DNA from 3 places in the Marinobacter sp. LV10R520-4 genome. Region 1 is predicted to be linked to each of the others. Evidence: predicted binding sites of a transcription regulator. Region 1 holds the regulator's gene; each other region holds the start of a gene.
The links. Region 1 encodes sigma-54, which starts transcription at its own class of promoters, with help from an activator protein. Its sites were predicted from a motif close to ANTGGCATNNANNTTGCTNT; they were not measured.
Positions count from the first base shown of each region.

Region 2: the regulator sigma-54 is predicted to act here: its motif matches at 4,682-4,701, upstream of flhA (flagellar biosynthesis protein FlhA).
Region 3: the regulator sigma-54 is predicted to act here: its motif matches at 4,024-4,043, upstream of glnA (glutamate--ammonia ligase).

Region 1 covers NZ_PDJM01000001.1:361,254-368,253, reverse strand. The annotation lists gene rapZ (RNase adapter RapZ) at 1-302, opposite strand, end outside; gene ptsN (PTS IIA-like nitrogen regulatory protein PtsN) at 345-812, opposite strand; gene hpf (ribosome hibernation promoting factor) at 897-1,196, opposite strand; gene ATG98_RS01725 (RNA polymerase factor sigma-54) at 1,240-2,772, opposite strand; gene lptB (LPS export ABC transporter ATP-binding protein) at 2,942-3,667, opposite strand; gene lptA (lipopolysaccharide transport periplasmic protein LptA) at 3,645-4,220, opposite strand; gene lptC (LPS export ABC transporter periplasmic protein LptC) at 4,204-4,821, opposite strand; gene ATG98_RS01705 (KdsC family phosphatase) at 4,818-5,426, opposite strand; gene ATG98_RS01700 (KpsF/GutQ family sugar-phosphate isomerase) at 5,426-6,406, opposite strand; gene ATG98_RS01695 (ABC transporter ATP-binding protein) at 6,620-7,000, shown strand, end outside.
Region 2 covers NZ_PDJM01000001.1:2,774,586-2,781,585, reverse strand. The annotation lists gene ATG98_RS13610 (RNA polymerase sigma factor FliA) at 1-73, opposite strand, end outside; gene ATG98_RS13605 (MinD/ParA family protein) at 101-913, opposite strand; gene flhF (flagellar biosynthesis protein FlhF) at 1,015-2,376, opposite strand; gene flhA (flagellar biosynthesis protein FlhA) at 2,434-4,602, opposite strand; gene upp (uracil phosphoribosyltransferase) at 4,841-5,479, shown strand; gene ATG98_RS13585 (uracil-xanthine permease family protein) at 5,482-6,783, shown strand.
Region 3 covers NZ_PDJM01000001.1:875,391-882,390, forward strand. The annotation lists gene dtd (D-aminoacyl-tRNA deacylase) at 174-626, opposite strand; gene pip (prolyl aminopeptidase) at 754-1,713, opposite strand; gene typA (translational GTPase TypA) at 1,851-3,662, opposite strand; gene glnA (glutamate--ammonia ligase) at 4,196-5,599, shown strand; gene ATG98_RS04125 (DUF4124 domain-containing protein) at 5,821-6,342, shown strand; gene glnL (nitrogen regulation protein NR(II)) at 6,461-7,000, shown strand, end outside.

The DNA of each region.
Region 1 (7,000 bases):
CGTTGCAGCAAAGATTGCTCGTCGGCGTCCAGAAATATGATTTCAGCGCTGACGCCGGTGTCCTTCAGGCGTCCGTGAATATCTTCGAAATTGGCAAGCTCACCGGACAGGTTGCGCGCGTCTATACTTACTGCCATTTTTTGCAAGCGGCCGGCCGGCTCTTGTGCGGCCGTTTCTTTGGTCAGCGGGAACAGCAAGCCAATGGGTAAATTGTCGATGCAGTAAAAACCTAGGTCTTCAAGTACGTGCAACGCCGTACTTTTACCCGATCCGGAACGGCCGCTGACAATAATCAGTTTCATCGTTAATAACTCTTTAGGTGCGAACGGTCGGAGTAGGACAGATCAGCGTCCGGAGGTCATGCGCTGAAATAGGGTAATGGCATCTTCCGATTGGCGCAGGCGGTCGCAAAAAGCCCGATCGTTGAACTTTTCTGCAAGCTGGCTAAGCAGCTCAAGGTGCTCGCTGGTGGCTTCTTTTGGCACAACCAGGGCAAAAACCAAATCTACCGGCTGGTTGTCAATGGCATCGAAATCCACGCTTTCGCTGAGAGTGATCAGCAGGCCAATAACGTGCTCCAGGCCTTCCAGGCGGCAGTGGGGGATGGCGATGCCCTGGCCGATTCCGGTGGAACCCAGGCGCTCGCGGGCAATCAGATTGCTGAATATCTGAGTGTCGCCCAAGGTGGCGTTATGCAGGTGAATCTGCTCTGCAATAAACTCAAGAACCCTTTTCTTGCTGGACGCTGGTACGTTGCAAAGTGTCAGTTCCGGGGCAAGGATGGTTTCTATGGTCAGGGATGTCTCGCTCATGGGTCGACGGCACTTCCATTAAAAAAAGGCTGCAGCATGGTGTCATGCCGCAGCGCGTGAAGCGTTTACGCGTTGTGTCCGGTGTTAGTTACCATGCATCCGGGACACTTGCTTTTCTTTGTGCTTGAGGATCTGGCGGTCCAGTTTGTCCACCAGAGCGTCAATCGCTGCGTACATATCTTCGGTTTCGGCCTTGGCGTGCAATTCGCCACCGCTGATATTTACGGTAGCTTCGGCTATCTGGCGCAATTTTTCCACCTGCAGAATCACATTGGTGTTGCTAATCTGGTCGAAGTGGCGCTCCAGGCGCTGGAACTTTTCGTTCACGTAATCTTTGAGTGCTTCGGTCAGTTCTACATGATGGCCTGAAATGTTGAGTTGCATAGGCTTCTCCTGCTATTGCATCGGTGTTGTTACATTGGCGCTGCTACACCAGTCGCTTTCTTTCATTAGAGGGAGGTATTTGCAGTGCCTCCCGGTATTTGGCCACGGTACGCCGTGCCACTTGGATTCCCTGTTCCCCAAGCATGGCCGCAATCTTGCTGTCGCTCAACGGTTTTTTGGAGGTTTCGACTGCTATCAGTTTTTTTATCATGGCGCGGATAGCGGTTGAGGAACATTCTCCGCCAGCGTCGGTGCTGACATGGCTGGAGAAAAAATATTTGAGCTCAAAAATGCCGCGAGGTGTGTGCATGAACTTCTGGGTGGTCACCCGGGAGATGGTAGATTCATGCATTTCTACGGCTTGGGCGATTTCCGAGAGGATCAACGGTTTCATGGCTTCTTCACCCTGGTCCAGAAATCCCTGTTGATATTCCACAATACGGGTAGCCACTTTCAGCAGCGTTTCGTTGCGGCTCTGCAAGCTTTTGATGAACCATTTAGCCTCTTGTAACTGATCGCGCATGTAGGTGTTGTCAGCGCTGCTATCGGCGCGCTTTATCAATGAAGCATAGCTGGCATTGACGCGAATGCGCGGTGCAATTTCTGGATTCAGCTCTACCCGCCAGCGATCGTTGCGCTTGTACACAATGACGTCTGGAATGACGTAGTCCGGTTCGGTCCGGTCAATCACATCACCGGGGCGCGGGTTCAAGCTGGTAATCAGCGCCAGTACGTGTTTTAGCTGGTCTTCTTTCAGGCGGCTACGGCGCAGCAGTTGGGCGTAGTCACGGTTACCCAGCAGGCTGATGTAGTGGGTGATCACCATGCGCGCCTGAGCAACCCAAGGGGTGTCTGGCGGCATCTGGTTCAGCTGGATCAGCAGGCATTCCTGCAGGTCACGACCAAACACACCGGGGGGGTCAAAAAACTGCAGGCGCCTGAGTACCGCTTTCAGTTCATCCAGTTCCAGCGGGTCGTCGTCGTGCTCGTCCTGCAGGCCGGTATAAATCTCGGCCAGCGAGCTGGTCAGGTAGCCACGCTCGTCAACGGCGTCCATCAGGGCATGAGCCACGGCGCGGTCGCGGTCGGTCATGGTGGTCAGGTTGAGCTGCCACTCCAGGTGATCGCGCAGGGTTTCAGTAGGCGAGTTGCGGGTTTCAAAATCGTAGTCGTTATCGTCGCCATTGCTGCTGGCCGGTGCCGGCGCCGACTGGTATACGTCGTCCCAGGCGGTATCTACCGGTAGGTCGTCTGGCAGGGTATCGGGGATTTCGTTTTCGCTGGCCCAGTCGGGACCGTTTTCGTTTTCGTCCCAGTCTTTGCTGGTGTCTGGAGAGGTCTCTGCTGCGCTGGCGTCCGAATTTTGATCGTTGTTAGTGTCGGCGTGCGTAGGTTCCTCATCGCCGTGATCGTCGTCTTCCGGTGCTTCCAGCATGGGATTGGACTCCAGTGCCTGCTGGATTTCCTGCTGCAAGTCGAGGGTGGAAAGCTGTAGCAGGCGAATTGCCTGCTGGAGCTGGGGCGTCATGGTCAGGCTCTGGCCCAGCTTGAGCTGCAAAGAAGCTTTCATCACCATTCTTGGAAGTCCATTACTCGATCGGTTGGCGCGTGGCAGCCGCAAAAAAAAGTTGGCTAACCGGGGTTTGCGTTCACAAGCAAGTTCTCTGCCGAGTCTACTAGAGTTCGCCGGGGAATCAACCGATTCACCTTTTACGATGTCACGGTATGCACACTTTGAGGATCTATTACAGCCGGAATTCATTGCCCAGATAGACTTCTTTTACCTGTTGATTGGCAAAAATTTCGGCGGAGCTGCCGGAGGCAATAATATGGCCGCCGGATACAATATAAGCGTTTTCGCAGATGTCCAGGGTGTCGCGCACGTTGTGGTCGGTGATCAGTACGCCTATGCCTTTGTCTCGCAGATGGCGAATGATTTGCTTGATGTCGCTCACCGATATTGGGTCTACCCCGGCGAAGGGTTCGTCCAGCAGGATAAACGCGGGCTCCATAGCCAGAGCGCGAGCAATTTCAACCCGGCGACGCTCCCCCCCAGACAGCGCCATTCCCAAACTGTCGCGGATGTGATTGATGTGAAACTCAGCTAGCAGTTCCTCCAGTTTTGCCTCGCGCTCGGCCCGCTTCATACTTTTTCGGGTTTCCAGAATGGCCATGATGTTGTCGCGCACGCTGAGCTTGCGGAACACCGAGGCTTCCTGGGGCAGGTAGCCAATGCCTTTTCGTGCCCGGCCGTGCATGGGCAGCGGAGTGATGTCCTGGTTATCGATCGTAATGCGGCCGCGGTCAGCCTGCACCAGCCCGACAATCATATAAAAGCAGGTGGTTTTGCCGGCACCGTTAGGGCCCAGCAGTCCTACGATTTCGCCGCTGCGAATTTCCAGCGAGACGTCAATCACCACTTTTTTCTGTTTGTAGCTTTTTGCCAGATTACTGGCTCTGAGAACGGCCATCGGATTCCTGTGTGCTGCGCGGCTGGATCGTCATTTCTACCCGGCCTGACCCGGAGCCTGCTTCGGTACTGCCTTGGGCAGTGACGACGCGGTTCACGGTGTCGTAAAGAATCAGCTCACCGCGAAAAATATTGCCAGTTTGCCTGATCACTGCGTCGCGTTCAAAGGTCAGCTGCTTCTCGGCAGCAGACCAGGTTATGGAGAGGGCTTTTGCGTCGGTTTCCCCTTTTCCGTTGGCTGTGGGCTGAACGTAGTGGGCCGGGGTACCGGTGGCTTCAATGCGGTTAAGCCCGTTTATGTCGCGGTAGAGCACCACCTCTTGAGCAAACAGCCTGGTGTCCCCTTGCACCAGTTCAACATCGCCGGTGTAGGTTGCCACGCCTTTGGCGTCATCCAGCCGTGCTGAATTGGCGGCCACGTTGATGGGAATGTTGGAATCAAGATCAAACGCCAGGCCCGGCGTGCTGACGAGCAGGCCTGCCAGCCCGAGGCTCATGCCCCGGCCTCGCACGCGACGCCAAAAGGGGGTGTTACGTTCAGTTGCCAGTTTCATAGCGTCCTTTTACCTGGGAATCTAGTTCCAGAATACGTTCATTGAGCCAGGCTTTCATACCCGTGGCGTTGGTAGTTCCGGTGGCGTCAACGATTTCGACGGGAGCATCGGTGTACGCCATATTGGTGCGGTTATCCAGCGTTAATGTGGTGGTGGTCAAGATGGCGCTGCGCTCGCCAATCTGTCGGACAATGCGCACATCACCCTCAAGCTCCAGCAGACTGTTGCCATCGCGCAGTTTGCCGTGTTTGGCGGTGAGCTGCCAGGGTTCTGAACCGGGCTGGCCTTGGATCGTGGCTTGTGGCTCGGCCATAATGGCGTAGTCGGTGGTCTCGAATTGTTCAATGCGGGGGCTGACAAACTGGATCTTGATGGTGCCTTGTTCGTCGTACGAGGTGTACAGGGCATCCACCACAAAGCTGTCGGGCTCGCTATCACCGCGCAGTTCGCTATCTTGCGTTGGCATCGGCAGTTCGTTGTCGCTGTGCCACAGCAGGGCAACGGTGGCAATGACAGTGGCCAAAAGGGCAACCGTTCGCCACCTGGGGCGTTGTTCCGGTAACAGCGCAACAAGCAGGCTGCCGCCTTTACCAAAGCTCATAGCCGGCTTTCCAAGTCGCAGGAGGGCTCAAGGCGGGTTTCAAGGTAGGGCGCGAGGGCCGTGTCGAGCTTGCCTTGGGCCGCAAGAATCAGGTCGCAGGCTTCGCGCACGGCGCCTTCACCGCCGCGACTGCGGGTGCAGAAATCGGCGTGCTCCTGTAGCAACCAATAACCGTTAGGCACAGTAATGCCCAGGCCGGCGTAGCGAAGCGCTGGCAAATCAGGCAAATCGTCGCCCATATATGCAATATCACTGGCCGGGATACCCAGCAGATCGACAATTTCCAGCAGTGCGGTGCGTTTGTCTTCGCGGCCTTGCAACAGGTGAGGAATGCCCAGGTCGGTCATGCGTTTTTCGGTCAGTGGTGAGCGCCTTCCGGTAATGACAGCAACCGTAATGCCTGCGGCCATCAGTTGTTTGAGTCCGAGCCCGTCGAGAATGTTGAAGGCTTTTAGCTCGTCACCGCTGGCACTGAAGTAAACCTTGCCATCGCTCATAATGCCATCCACATCCAGAGCAATCAGGCGAATGTTGGCTGCCTTGGCGAGCACACTGGTCGGCCATTGCGGGCGGCCATGAGTGTTGCCGACAATCGAAGTGTCCATTAAATGACTCCAGCACGCAGTAGGTCGTGCATGTTCAAGGCTCCCACCAGCTCACCCTGTTCATTGACTACTGGCAGGGCGCTGATTTTCATTTCTTCCATAATATTCAGAGCTTCCGCCGCCAGTTGGTCGGCGCGGATGGTTTTGCCGTTACGGGTCATCAGTTGTTCTATTGCGGTGGTGTGTACGTCTACGTTTTTATCCAGGCTGCGGCGCAGGTCGCCGTCAGTGAATACACCTATCAGGGCGCCGTTACTGTCCACCACAGTGGTCATGCCCAGACCCTTGCGGGAAATTTCCAGCAGCGCGCCGCTGAGGGTCGTGCCTTCAGTGACGACCGGAACACTATCGCCACTGTGCATGATGTCCAGTACTCGCAATAGCAAACGGCGGCCCAGGCGCCCTCCCGGGTGCGAAAACGCAAAGTCTTCGGCACTGAAGCCTCTTGCTTCCAACAAGGCAACGGCTAAAGCATCGCCCATCACCAATGTGGCGGTGGTACTGGATGTGGGTGCCAGGCCTAACGGGCAGGCTTCTTTCAGTACGCTAACGTCCAGATTGGCCAGTGCCTCCTGTGCCAGCACCGATTGCGGATTACCGGTCATGCTGATCAGCGGTGTACCCATGCGTTTCAACAGGGGCAGCAGGGTGACGACTTCGTTGGTATTGCCGCTGTTGGAGATGGCGATCACCACGTCCTGGCTGGTAATCATGCCGAGATCACCGTGGCTGGCCTCACCGGGATGAACAAAAAAAGCCGGTGTGCCGGTACTGGCCAGAGTCGCGGCAATTTTGTTGCCGATATGGCCAGATTTGCCCATACCGGTCACCACTACACGGCCGCGGCAAGCCATAATTGCCTGGCAGGCACTTGTGAATGATTCACCAATACGCTGTTCAAGGCTGGTAATGGCGTCGCGCTCGATGCGGATGGTGTTGAGCGCGGATTCTCGGAAATCCTTTGGCACTGGGTCTGTCATCCTGTTCCTTTTCTTGGTCCTAATTCGGCTGATGGCCAAAATGTCGCCGCTGGGGCTGCTATGGAGAAGAGTATAACATTGGACAGCCGGCGGCTGTCTCGGAATGGGTCAAAACCGCGGCTGCGGCAAGTCCACAAGGTTACATTTTAGCCATAGCGGATTGAGCTTGAGTGCGTCTTGGCATAATGTAGCGGCTCTTTTAAGGGGTGGGTTATGGCAGAAGCTGCTTATATTTCCTTGGAAAACGTGGTTTTTTCGCGGTCTGGGCGGCGTATTTTTGATGGCCTCAGTTTGCAGATTCCTCGTGGCAAGATCACTGCGATCATGGGTCCTAGTGGCACCGGGAAAACAACATTGTTGCGTTTGATTGGCGGGCAGCTGAAGCCCGAGTCTGGCTCGGTTCTGGTTGACGGTCACGACATACCCAAGCTGCGGCGCGGTGCGCTCTATCAGCTGCGGAAAAAGATGGGCATGCTGTTCCAAAGCGGGGCCCTATTTACCGATGTGAGCGTGTACGAGAATGTGGCCTTCCCGTTGCGGGTACACACCAAACTGCCGGAAGACATGATTCGTGACATCGTTTTGATGAAGCTG
Region 2 (7,000 bases), 2.4 Mb from region 1:
GCTCTTCAATCAGCCGGGACGCGCCTGAAACACCCGACCGTTTGTAGACTCCGAGATCTTTCGCCAATGTCATAAATCCGCTTTTTGTACGGGATGTGTTTTAAACTTCGACCAGCCGCTCTATAAAGAATTCGAGATGGCCCCGCGGCGATGATGGCAGCGGCCAACTGTCCACTTTTTCAGCCAAAGCCCTAATAGCCAACGAGGCCTTTGCTTGCGGGTAAGCTTCCAACACCGCTTTCTGGCGCCGCACCGCTTTTTTAACGGCCTCGTCGAAAGGCACTATACCTACATATTGTAACGCCACATCCAGGAAACGTTCTGTAACCCGGGTCAGTTTTTCATACAAAAGCCGGCCTTCTTGTTCGGTGTTTACCTGATTGGCCAGAATCCGGAAGCGGTTGGTGCGGTAATCGCGGTTCATCAGCTTTATTAAGGCGTAGGCGTCGGTAATCGACGTAGGCTCGTCGCACACCACCAACAGCAGCTCCTGGGATGCCCGCAAAAAGCTGACCACCGATTCGGAGATGCCTGCGGCCGTATCCACAATCAGTACGTCGATCTGGTCGGCAATGTCACTGAAGGCGTGAATCAGCCCGGCGTGCTCCATGGCACTGAGCTGGGTCATGCGCTGGGTACCTGATGAGGCTGGCACAATCTTGATGCCGCCGGGGCCATCTACCAACACGTCACGCAAATCGCAGTCGCCATTGAGTACGTCTTGCAGATTGCGTTTGACTTTCAAGCCTAGCAGCACATCGATATTGGCAAGCCCCAGGTCGGCGTCTAACAGCACCACTCGACGGCCCTTTTGTGCCAGAGCAATGCTCAGGTTGACCGACACATTACTTTTGCCAACGCCACCTTTACCGCCAGTGACCGCAATTACCTGAACCGGATGTGCTTTACTCATATTGATGATGGCCTCTTGCCATGTTTGACCGGGAACGGACGTTGCCGCTGCCCACTGTTCTGTACCGCCCGCTTGCTTTGCTGCTTTTACAATCGGCGTGTTCAAGACCCGCTGGCAACGGCTTCCTCCTGCCGCAAACCCTTCATACGTTCTACACCGAGTTGCACCAGAGCAAGCGCTTTCGCCGGGTGCAAGTCTTGGGGTATTTTCTGGCCGTCGGTGTACCAAGCCACCGGCAGACTGGTTTCCATAACAAATCCCAGCACTTCGCCCAGAGTCAAAGCCTCATCGATCTTGGTAATCACACAACCGGCAAGGTTTGCCATCTTATAGCAATGCCATACGGATTTCATAATCCGCGGCTGGCTGGTGGCAGACACCACCAAATGTGTACGGATTTTGTGATGACTGCGGACCAGCTCGGCTAATTGCTCCTGATAGCCCCGATCGGTGCTGGTCAGCCCGGCGGTATCAATCAACACCAGGCGACGGTCAGACAACTCATCCAGAATTTCATCCAGCGGGTGGCTTTCATCAACCACCCGTACCGGAACGCTAAGAATACGGCCAAACACAAACAATTGTTCGTGCGCCGCAACCCGATAACGATCGGTGGTAATCAACGCTAGGGAGTCGGCGCCGTGGCGCAGCACGTAGCGAGCCGCAAGTTTGCCGATGGTAGTGGTTTTACCCGCTCCGGTAGGTCCCACAAGGGCAAATACGCCGCCTTCATCCAGCCATTCCTGGCGCGAGGTACGCACGCCGTTAACCAGCATTTTGAGAGACTGCTTCCAGCCATCTTCCAGGCGCCCGGACTGGTGACGGCGGGCGAGATTGTCGGACAACTTGCGGCTTAAGCCAAACTCACCCAGGCGTTCTGCCAAGCGCTGCTGAAGAGCTGTAATATTGGCGCCGGCACTGGTGTCTTTTACCGCGGCAGGCGCAGCCTGACCGCTCATCAGCTCGCGCAGACTGCTTATTTCAGAACGCATGGCCGCCAGTTCCCCGGCATAACCCGCAGGCTGAGCGCTTTGCGCTGCGGCGTTTTCACTACGCCCGTCAGCGCCGGCCGGCAAGGTTCTGCCGCCCTCTGCAAACGGATCTGCGCTGGTCATATCGGCAAAGCCATTAACAGTTTCAGCAATGGAGCCGTAACCGGCCTCGCTTCCGGCGCGCTGCTCGCGCACACCGCGGATGCGATCACGGGAGCGGCCAAGCTCGTCTTCCAGGTGGCGCTGCTGGTCTGCCTGCAGCTCGGCCAGATGGGTGCCGCTGGTGGCTGCCATCGCTTTGTCACCTAAGCGTTGGCGCGCCATGTTTTCGTCGTAATCGAGGGCCGTCACAATTTCAACGCCGCCGTCTACCCGGCGGTTGGAAAGTATCATCGCATCCGGCCCCATGTGTTCGCTGACCTGTTTCAGGGCTGCGGCCATTGTGGGTGCAAAAAAACGTTTTACTTTCATACTTGTTCATCCTTTGCCGGGAACGCGGCTGGCGTTATCCGTGTGTCGTCTGCGCCTTTACTGGCCTACCGACGCTACGATGGTAATCTGTTTGTTATCCGGCACTTCCTGATAAGACAGTACGTGCAGGCGTTCTATGCCGTAACTGGCGAACTTTGCCAGCACCGGCCTCAGCGGGCCGGACACCAGCAGAATCGCTGGTTTACCGAGCACTTCCTGGCGTTGCACGCTGTCTTGCAATGAACGCTGGAGTTTTTCCACCATGTTCGGCTCTAGCACTAGCCCGATATCGTCCTGGGCGCCGGATTGTTGACTCTGCTGCACAGACTTAAGCAATAACTGTTCCAGATCTGGATCCAGGGTAATCACCGGTATTTCGGATTCGTTACCAACGATGCTCTGCACAATCATCCGCCGCAGGGCCTGGCGGGTTACTGTGGTCAAAGCTTTCGGATCCTGACTGCGTGGGTGCAGGTTCACTATGGATTCGGCGATAGAGCGCATATCGCGAATTGGCACCTCTTCTTTCAGCAGATTCTGCAGCACTCGCAGCAACACGCTGATGTTTACCGCTGAGGGCACCAGCTCTTCCGCCAGTTTCGGCGATACTTTTTCCAGTTGGTCCAGCCACTTCTGCACTTCTTCATGGCCCAGCAACTCGTAGGCGTGGGTCTGCAGAACCTGATTCAGGTGAGTAGCCACCACGGTGCTGGCGTCTACCACGGTGTAGCCCAGACTTTGGGCCTGGTCTTTTTTCTCTGGTTCTATCCAGATGGCATCAAGGCCAAAAGCCGGATCTTTGCCCTCTATACCCTCCACTTTGCCAAACACCTGGCCGGGGTCGATGGCCAGCTCACGCTCCGGGTGAATCTCCGCTTCGGCAATGGTGACGCCCATCAGGGTGATGCAGTAAACGTTGGGCATTAAGTCCAGGTTGTCGCGGATATGCACCGAGGGCATCAAAAAACCCAGATCCTGGGACAACTTTTTACGCACGCCTTTAATACGGCTAAGCAGCTGCCCGCCCTGGCTTTTATCCACCAACGGAATAAGCCGGTAACCGACTTCCAGGCCAACAATGTCTACGGTGGCGACGTCGTCCCAGCCCAGCTCGCGATTCTCTGCCGGTGCCGGTAGAGAATCGCTACCGTTGTCGCCGCTGACCAATTCACCACCGCTGGCACGGCCGCCAGTACTTGCACCGCCACGTGCCGGAAAGTTGCCATCCTCTTCTACCGTTTGTTGATTTTTCTTCCAGGTAAACCAGGCCGCCGCCGCCGCCATCGAACCCAGCCCCAGAAATGCTACGTGAGGCATACCAGGAATCAGGCCCAGCAAAATCAGAATACCGGCAGCAATAGCCAGAGCTTTGGGCACATCGAACATTTGTTGCAGAATCTGGCTGCCCATATCCTGGCTGGAGGTGGTACGGGTGACCATAATCGCCGCCGACGTAGACAACAGCAGCGACGGAATTTGGGCCACAAGGCCATCACCGATGGTCAGCAGCGCGTAACGCTCCACCGCCAGGCCGAAATCCAGCCCGTGCTGAGCCATACCAATGGCAATCCCGCCAATGATGTTAATGGCCAGAATAAGCAGGCCCGCGACCGCGTCGCCTTTCACAAATTTCGAAGCACCGTCCATAGAACCGTAGAAATCGGCCTCCTCGGCCACTTCTCTACGGCGGAATTTGGCGTCTTCCTGGTTGATCAAACCGGCGTTCAAGTCGGCGTCGATGGCCATTTGCTTGCCGGGCATAGCGTCCAGGGTAAATCGGGCGCTCACCTCCGACACCCGGCCGGCACCTTTGGTGACCACCAGAAAGTTAATGATCATCAGGATGGCAAACACCACCAGGCCAACCGCGTAGTTACCACCAATCAGCACCGCACCGAAAGACTCAATGACTTTACCGGCCGCATCTCCGCCATTATGGCCTTCGAGCAGCACAATACGGGTAGATGCGACGTTAAGCGCCAGGCGCAGCAAGGTCGCCAGCAGCAAAACCGTGGGGAACGCAGCAAAATCCATCGGCCGCAGGGCGTACACGCACACCAACAGAATCACGATGGACAGGGTTATGTTGAAGGTAAAAAACACGTCCAGCAAAAACGCCGGCACAGGCAGAATCATCATGCCCAGCAGGCCCATCAGCATCAGTGGAACCCCGAGGTTCCCCTTCGCCAGGGATTTGACGTTATTAAAGACTAAAGCTCGATCCATGCCGGATTTCTCTCTAGATTGATCTAAATCGGTCTGATCTGACCTGATTTCTGGCGCTTTTGCGCGTTTGAACAGTTACACCGCAAAAACCATACCAATCCTTAGGAAATCCCCTACAACTTTCTACTGCCGGCAGCCTGACGAAAACCACCAGATACGGTATCCTTTCGCCATTTTGTGTCGTTGCCTTTGTGAACGACCCCGCGCCCTCAATTATCACGACAAACAGGTGACCGCCATGCCCATCCACGAAGTAAAACACCCTCTGATACAGCACAAAATTGGCCTGATGCGCCGTGCCAATATCAGCACCAAGAATTTTCGTGAACTGGCGCAGGAACTGGGTACGCTGCTGACCTACGAGGCCACCAAAGACATGACCCTGAAAAAACAGCAAATTGACGGGTGGGCCGGGCCGGTCACCATTGAACAGATTCAGGGTAAAAAAGTGACCATCGTACCGATTCTGCGCGCCGGCATTGGCATGCTGGACGGCGTACTGGCGCTCTTGCCCGCGGCACGGGTGAGCGTGGTAGGCCAGATCCGCAACGAAGAAACCCTGGAAGCCACCACCTACATGGAAAAACTGGTGGGTGAACTGGACCAACGCATGGCGCTGATTATCGACCCCATGCTGGCCACCGGTGGCTCAATTATCTCGACGATTGATTTGCTGAAAAAAGCCGGCAGCACCGACATTCGCGCGCTGATTCTGGTGGCCGCCCCTGAAGGCGTGAAACGGGTTCTGGCTGCGCATCCGGATGTGTCTATCTACACCGCCTCCATCGACGACGGCCTGAATGAAAAAGGCTATATCCTGCCTGGCTTGGGCGACGCCGGCGACAAGATTTTCGGCACTAAGCAGAAGGACGTTTAAACATGTCCCAGCACGCTAACAAGCATGTTAACGACGCTAACAACCAGCCTGTCGACGAATCTTTTCATGAGCCAGTGTGGAAGCAAGCGTTAGCTGGCTCCCAGATGTTGTTGGTGGCCTTCGGCGCACTGGTGCTGATGCCACTGATCACAGGCATGGACCCGAATGTCGCGCTCTTCACTGCAGGCCTTGGCACCATTATTTTTCACATTGTGACCGGTGGTCAGATTCCGATTTTTCTGGCGTCGTCATTTGCCTTTATTGCCCCGGTAATTGCCTCCAAAGGCAAATTTGGCATGGAAGAAACCATGGGCGGCCTGATGGCGGCGGGTATTTTGTACATTATTCTGAGCGCCCTGGTAAAAGTCCGCGGTACCGGCTTTATTACCCGCCTGCTGCCACCGGTGGTGATTGGCCCGGTAATTATGGTGATTGGCTTGGGGCTGGCACCGGTAGCGGTGCACATGGCGTCTGGCCGCACCGGTGACGGCAGCGTTCAGCTGATTGCGGAAAACACCGCGCTGTGGATTGCGATGATTTCGTTGGTGTGCACCGTAGGCGCTTCGGTGTGGGCAAAAGGTATTTTCCGCCTGATCCCAATCATGTTTGGCGTACTGGTGGGCTATGGCCTGGCAGCCATAATGGGCCTGGTCGATACGACGCCGGTGCAACAAGCACCTTGGCTGGCCATTCCAAACTTTACCGCACCGCAGTTTAGCTGGGGAGCCATTCTGTTCATGATTCCGGTGGCTATCGCTCCGGCTATAGAGCACATTGGTGACGTGCTGGCCATTGGCAACGTCACCCGTAAAAACTACTTGGACAAACCCGGCCTGCACCGCACCCTGCTGGGCGACGGCCTGGCCACCAGCGCCGCCTCGCTGCTAGGTGGCCCGCCCAACACCACCTATTCGGAAGTGACCGGCGCCGTCATGCTGACTCGCAACTTCAATCCAAAAACCATGTGGTGGGCGGCAGTTATTGCCATTGTACTGGCCTTTGTGGGTAAGTTCGGTGCGGTGCTGCAAACCATTCCGGTACCGGTCATGGGCGGCATTCTGTGCCTGCTGTTCGGTTCTATTGCGGTGGTGGGCATGAGCACGCTGATACGCCACCAGGTAGACCTGAACTTGCCGCGCAACCTGGTAATTGTAGGTGTCACCCTGGTATTCGGGATTGGCGGCATGGTGCTGGGCCATCTGGCAGGCATCGCGCTTTGTGCGATTGTGGCCATCGCCCTGAACCTGATTCTGCCGGGCTCACGGGAGGCCTGGGGCAAGGCCATTTACGAAAAGAAAGACTGATCAGCACCCGGCCCCCGCCCCGGGGGTCGGCCAACTTAAGCGTCGCGGCGTCAATTTAACGGCTCGACGACGCCGGCTAACGCTATTTTGGATCACATTCAGCCCGCTATTCTCTACTGCAATTTTTAACAAAATGTTTATTTATTTGATCTCAGTCAATTAGGGTAAAGCTAATTATATCGATTTGATTTCAGTCAATTGTAATTTTGTCGTCTTA
Region 3 (7,000 bases), 510 kb from region 1:
TCCGGCTTGACTCTCAATGAGTTAGCGAGCATTTTTCATGCTTCACATTACATGACCTTTTTAATACACCCGCAGGTATTTTGCAAATTCTTAATGTGCATTTATCGGCTTTTTTAGCGATTTCTTTGCATATTTAATAATCAAAAAATCTATCTTTACAATTTTTCGGCTATTCATGCAGCCTTCGACTGCAGTAAAAATGTGACAGGGCCATCGTTTATAAGCCCCACCTGCATATCCGCGCCAAATTTACCCTGTTCCACTTTGCCTTCACCCAGGGTGCTGGAAGCTTCCACCACAAACTGGTTATACAAATCCCGGGCAGCGTCTGGTGCGGCTGCTTTAGAAAAGCTGGCACGGGCGCCAGTGCTGGTGTCGGCGGCCAAGGTAAATTGGGGAACAACCAGCAGGCTGCCGCCGAGACTTTTCAGACTCAGATTCATGCGGCCTTGCTGATCGGGGAAAATACGATAATTGATGGCTCGCCGGCACAGGTCTTTTGCCTGTTGCGGCGTGTCTGACTGCTCGATTCCCAGTAACAATAAAACACCGCGGCCAATACTCGCGATGGTATTGCCGTTGACGGTGACCTTGGCTTCTGTCACACGCTGGAGCAGTGCTTTCATTCGAAATCCCCGTGGGTGGGAGTCGACAGTTTGTTACGGAACGGCAAGAGTTTATCCATGCTGGCTCGGGATGGCAACCCCACGGGGATCAGCACCTGACTTTATCACCTTTGTATGCAGGTTTTTGTCAGCTCGCCTGCTCGGTTTTTGCGACCAGGTTTTCCACTGCACGCATCAGTGCATCCACAATAGCGGGTTCTGACGCGCTGTGGCCGGCATCGCGAATAATCTGCAACTCGGCTTTTGGCCAGGCGCGACTAAGAGCCAGGGCATTGTCCAGCGGGCAAACCATGTCGTAACGGCCGTGCACAATTACCGCAGGGATGTCTGCCAGCTTGTGGGCATCGCGCACGATTTGGTCGGGCTCAAGAAACGATTGGTTCATAAAGTAGTGGCATTCAATGCGCGCCAGGGCGATTGCCACGTGGGGGTGGCCAAAGTGTTCCACCACGTCTGGATTGGGGTGCAAGGTGGCGCAGCGTCCTTCCCAAATAGACCAGGCCTTTGCCGCTTGAATCTGCTCCAGTTCATTGCGACTGGTCAGGCGCTTGTAGTAGGCCGGCACCATATCGCCACGCTCGTGTTCTGGAATCTGCGCCAGGTAATCTTCCCAGTAGTCGGGGAACACCCGGCTAGCGCCGTTCTGGTAGAACCAGTGAATATCTTTGGGCCGGCACAGAAAAATACCCCGCAACACCATACCCGTTACCCGCTGCGGATGGGTCTGGGCGTACACCAGGCTTAAGGTAGAGCCCCAGCTGCCACCGAACAGCAGCCACTGGTCAATACCCAGAAATTCCCGCAGGGTTTCTATATCCGCAATCAAACGATCGGTACTGTTGTTGGCAAGTTCCGCCAGCGGCGTTGAGCGCCCTGCGCCGCGCTGATCCATCAGAATAATGCGAAACCGTTCGGCATCAAAAAAACGGCGGTGGTAATCCTCGCAACCTGCACCGGGGCCGCCGTGTATAAACAGCACCGGTATGCCATCAGGGTTACCGCTTTCTTCAACGTAAAGTTGGTGGGGCTCTTCAACCGCTAGCCGATGCGTGGCGTAGGGCTTTATATCGGGGAACAAGGTGCGCATGGCGGCTCCGCAGTCATAGGAATGATGACGTTAGTGTAGCGAAGTTACCGCGCAGCGGGGGGGACGATTGGTGAACGGCACACCAAAAAAAACCGACCGATGTTTCCAGCGGCCGGTTTTTTACTAAGCTGCCAGCGTTACTTCTTGCCGGCGCGCTTACGATCGTTTTCAGTCAGGTGCTTTTTACGCAAACGGATCGACTTGGGCGTTACTTCCACCAGCTCGTCGTCACCAATAAACTCCAGCGCCTGCTCCAGGGTGTGCTTGATGGGCGGAACCAAAGGAATCACTTCGTCTTTGCCAGACGCGCGCATGTTATCCAGTTTCTTACCCTTGGTTGGGTTGATCACCAGATCGCTGTCGCGGCTGTGAATGCCACACAGCTGACCTTCGTAAACAGACTGGCCTGGGTCAAGGAACAGCTTGCCGCGGCTTTGCAGGGTTTCCAGCGAGTAAGTCAGCGCTGTCCCTGTGGCCATAGAAACCAACACGCCGTTCTGGCGACTGGTGACTTCGCCGGCCTTGATCGGGCCGTAATGGCTGAAGGTCGAAGTCAGAATACCGGTACCGGACGTCATGGTCAGAAACGAGTTCCGAAAACCAATCAAACCGCGGGCCGGAATGGTGTATTCCAGACGCATACGGCCTTTACCATCGGGGACCATGTTGGTGAGTTCGCCCCTGCGCAATCCAAACTGCTCCATCAACGGGCCTTGGTGCTGCTCTTCAATGTCAACGATGACATTTTCATAGGGCTCTTGCTTTACCCCATCCACTACCTTGATGACCACTTCCGGGCGGCCTACGGCCAGTTCGAAGTTTTCCCGACGCATGTTTTCAATCAACACCGACAGGTGCAGCTCGCCACGGCCAGAGACTTTGAATTTGTCCATGGTGTCGCCGTCTTCAACCCGCAGGGCTACGTTGTACAGCAGCTCTTTTTCAAGGCGATCTTTGATGTTACGGCTGGTCACAAACTTGCCTTCTCTACCGCAGAAGGGCGAATCGTTGACCTGAAACGTCATGGACACGGTGGGCTCGTCAACCGTCAGCGGCGGCAAAGCCTCTACGTTATTGATGTCACACAGGGTGTCGGAGATGTGAATCTGGTCCAAACCGCTGATACAAATAATATCGCCAGCCTGGGCTTCGTCCACTTCAACCCGATGCAGGCCGGAGTGGCCCATAATTTTCAAAATACGGCCCTGGCGCTTTTTGCCGTCGGCGCCGATGGCAATCACCTGTGTGTTGGTTTTTATCTTACCGCGGGCAATGCGACCGATACCGATAACGCCCAGAAAGCTGCTGTAGTCCAGTTGCGATATCTGCATCTGGAAAGCACCTTCCCGGTCAACATTCGGTGCCGGCACGTGGTCAACGATGGCCTGGAATACCGGGTCCATGTTGTCGACCAGGTTTTCATGCTCCAAACCGGAAATACCGTTAAGCGCACTGGCGTAAACAATCGGGAAGTCCAGCTGCTCATCGGTAGCGCCCAAGCTGTCAAACAGATCAAATACCTGCTCTACAACCCAATCCGGGCGGGCGCCCGGGCGGTCAATTTTGTTAACAATGACGATCGGACGCAAACCCGCAGCAAAGGCTTTTTGGGTTACAAAGCGAGTTTGTGGCATGGGGCCGTCGATGGAATCAACCACCAGCAGCACACAATCCACCATGCTCATTACACGTTCCACTTCGCCGCCAAAATCGGCGTGTCCCGGGGTGTCTACGATGTTGATGTCGTATCCGTTCCATTTTAGCGCGGTGTTTTTGGCCAGAATGGTGATGCCACGTTCTTTTTCCTGATCGTTGGAATCCATAACGCGCTCGCTTTCGAGCTCTTTACGGTCCAATGTGCCAGAAAGGCGCAGCAGTTTGTCGACCAGCGTGGTTTTACCATGGTCAACGTGGGCAATAATGGCGATATTACGAAGTTTATCAATCACAACTTTAGTCCTGCGGCGTGCTTACAATGACCTGAGAGGGCGCTAAGAAGGCTGGGCCTTACCTGGACCGTCTCAAATCTATAAAATGAACCCATTCGCTGGCACTGGGCGTGGCCAGGCTCCGGCACAAGGTAATCGCCAGAACAATGAGGGCCGCGCATTATAGCGAAAAGTCGGTTTCGATAATATGCGCGTGAATGTTTATTTCGTGAACAATGTGCGCACCAGTATCGGGCGAAAAACTGAAAGCCGCACCAATATGATGCAAGGGCACCCACTTACAGCACTGGGTAGCGATTACACCCTGCGCGCTAACCCGTCATTCTGTAGGGTTCAGGCCTATAGGCTTGGCCACATGGAAACTGGCAAGCTGTTTGCTTGGCATTGTGCAAAGGCCGAAACAGAGCCAGTAACAAGGCAAATAGCGGCGACCTAAAAGGCAGGTAACTCACACAGGCATTTGCTAAGCTTCGCAAATCCTGAAAAAAAATCCTGAAACAGATTGGCTTTCACACCCCCATCGGAGCATGCAGATGTCCAAAACCATTGATTTGATCACCCAGCACGAGGCGAAGTGGATCGACTTGCGCTTTACCGATACCCATGGCAAAGAACACCACGTAACCATGCCGGCCACCGAAGCCTCTGAAGACTTTTTCATCGACGGGAAAATGTTCGACGGCTCTTCGATTGCTGGCTGGAAAGGTATTAACGAATCCGACATGATTCTGATGCCGGATGACAGCAGCGCCGTGGTTGACCCGTTCACCGAAGAATCCACCGTCAACATCAGCTGCGACATTGTGGAACCCACCACCATGCAAGGCTACGAGCGCGACCCTCGTTCAGTCGCACGCCGCACCGAGGAATACCTGAAGTCTACCGGCATTGCCGACAGCGCTTTGTTTGGCCCAGAGCCCGAGTTCTTTGTGTTCGATTCGGTGAAATGGAAGACCGACATGCAGGGTTCCATGTACGAGATTCATTCCGAAGAGGCTGCCTGGTCGTCCGGCAACGATTTTGATGGCAATAACACTGGCCATCGCCCGCGGGTAAAAGGCGGTTACTTCCCGGTGCCTCCGGTAGACAGCCTGCACGATTTGCGCGGCGCCATGTGCGGCGCTATGGCGTCTATGGGCCTGGAAATTGAAGTGCACCACCACGAAGTGGGCACCGCTGGCCAGTGTGAAATTGGCGTTGGCGCGGCTACCTTGACCCGAAAAGCCGATGAAGTGCAGATTCTGAAATACTGCGTGCACAACGTGGCCCATGCCTACGGCAAAACCGCGACCTTTATGCCCAAGCCCGTTGTGGGTGATAACGGTTCAGGCATGCACGTACACATGTCGTTGAGCAAAGATGGCAAGAACCTGTTTGCCGGCGACAGCTACGCGGGCCTGAGTGAAATGGCATTGCATTACGTTGGCGGCATTATCAAGCACGCCAAAGCGATTAATGCGTTCACCAACCCTGCCACCAACAGCTACAAGCGTTTGGTGCCGCACTATGAAGCCCCGGTGATGCTGGCCTATTCTGCCCGCAACCGCTCGGCTTCTATCCGGATTCCCTACGTGAACAGCCCGAAGGCGCGCCGCGTTGAAGTGCGTTTCCCGGACCCGGCGGCTAACCCTTACCTGGCATTTTCAGTGCTGATGATGGCTGGCCTGGACGGCATCCAGAACAAGATTCACCCCGGCGACGCCATGGATAAAGATCTTTACGATCTGCCAAAAGAAGAAGCACTGAACATCCCAAAAGTGGCCGAGACCCTGCAGGAAGCGCTGCAGTGCCTGGAAGCCGATCACGAGTTTTTGACCCGTGGCGGCGTGTTCACCGAAGACATGATTCGCGCTTACATTGACCTCAAGCGTGCTGACGTAGAGCGCATGAACATGACCACTCACCCGGTTGAATTCGAACTTTACTACTCCTGCTAAGGACCAGGGACAGATCGGGGACAAACCGGGGACAGATTTCAAATCTGTCCCCGCAAAAGCCCCCTTGGCAACACCACAAAAAAACCGGAGCAGCTGCCCATCAGCTCCTCCGGTTTTTTGTGCCTGCGATTTTTTTGTGTCTGCATCGTCACCGAGCAGCGTTGAATTAAAGCGCCCGGGCGCTGATAATCAAGCTCATACACAGCCCCGAGGAAAGCGTGATGAAACCGGCTATTGTGATTGCTGCTGCAACCCTGTTACTGATCAATGGAGCGGCGCAGGCCGAGGTGTATCGCCAGGTAGACGCCCAAGGCAATGTGACCTTTTCTGACGAGCCCTCTTCGGGTGCCGAAGCCATACAGGTAAGGCCGGTAACCACTATTACGCTGCCGAAAATGCAGGACCTGGAACAATTTGAACAACCACAGCAGAAACAGCCGCCAAGCCCCCTTTATGAGCTGGTAAAGATCGCTTACCCGCGAAATAACGAGGCGTTTAACAGCGGCAATGGCGACGTAGAATTCAACGTGATCAGCAGCCCGCAACTGCGCGATGGGCATAAGTACGAAGTCACCCTGGACGGCCAGCCCGTTGGCCAAAGCACGTCAGGCACTATTTTGGTGCAGAACATGGACCGCGGTACCCATCAGGCCGGAGTCAACATCGTGAACCGTAGTGGTGTTCAGGTTGGTTCAGGCACCGGCATTACCTTCACCATTCACCGCCCTTCCCGCCTAAACTGAGCGTTCGCCCGGGTGTGAGTAGTGCTAATGACTCTTAGCCTGGCCCGGTTCTTGCTTTTTTTAGACCCAGGCCGTCTGCTAAAGCCAGACCCACTCAAATACAGCGAACCCGCTTGTTATGGCTAACGCTTCAAACCCGGTGACCGGTTACCCACAGATTGTTGACAGCCTTAGCACCGCGCTGCTGGTGATGGACCGCAATCTGCTTATTCGCTATATGAACCCGGCCGCTGAAAATCTGCTGGCGGTGAGCGCAACCCGCAGCCATGGCATGGCTTTCAGCGCTATTGTGCTGGTTGCCGGCGATACCGAACGCCGACTGAAAGCCGCAGCCGACCACGGACGGTCTTTCAGCCAGCATGAGGTGGAGTACATGCTGGTGAACGGTGCGCGCATGATTGTGGATTACACGGTAACGCCGATTAGCTCGGAAGGTGATTTGCTGCTGGAAATATGGCGCCGCGACCAGCTGCTGCGCATTAACCGTGAAGAAGACATACTGTCGCAGCAGGAAACCAATCGGGTGCTGGTGCGCGGTATGGCGCACGAAATCAAAAACCCCCTGGGCGGTATACGCGGCGCGGCGCAACTGCTGGACCGAGAGCTGCAAAGCGCCGAACTGCGCGAATACACCCAAGTGATCATTGACGAAGCCGAT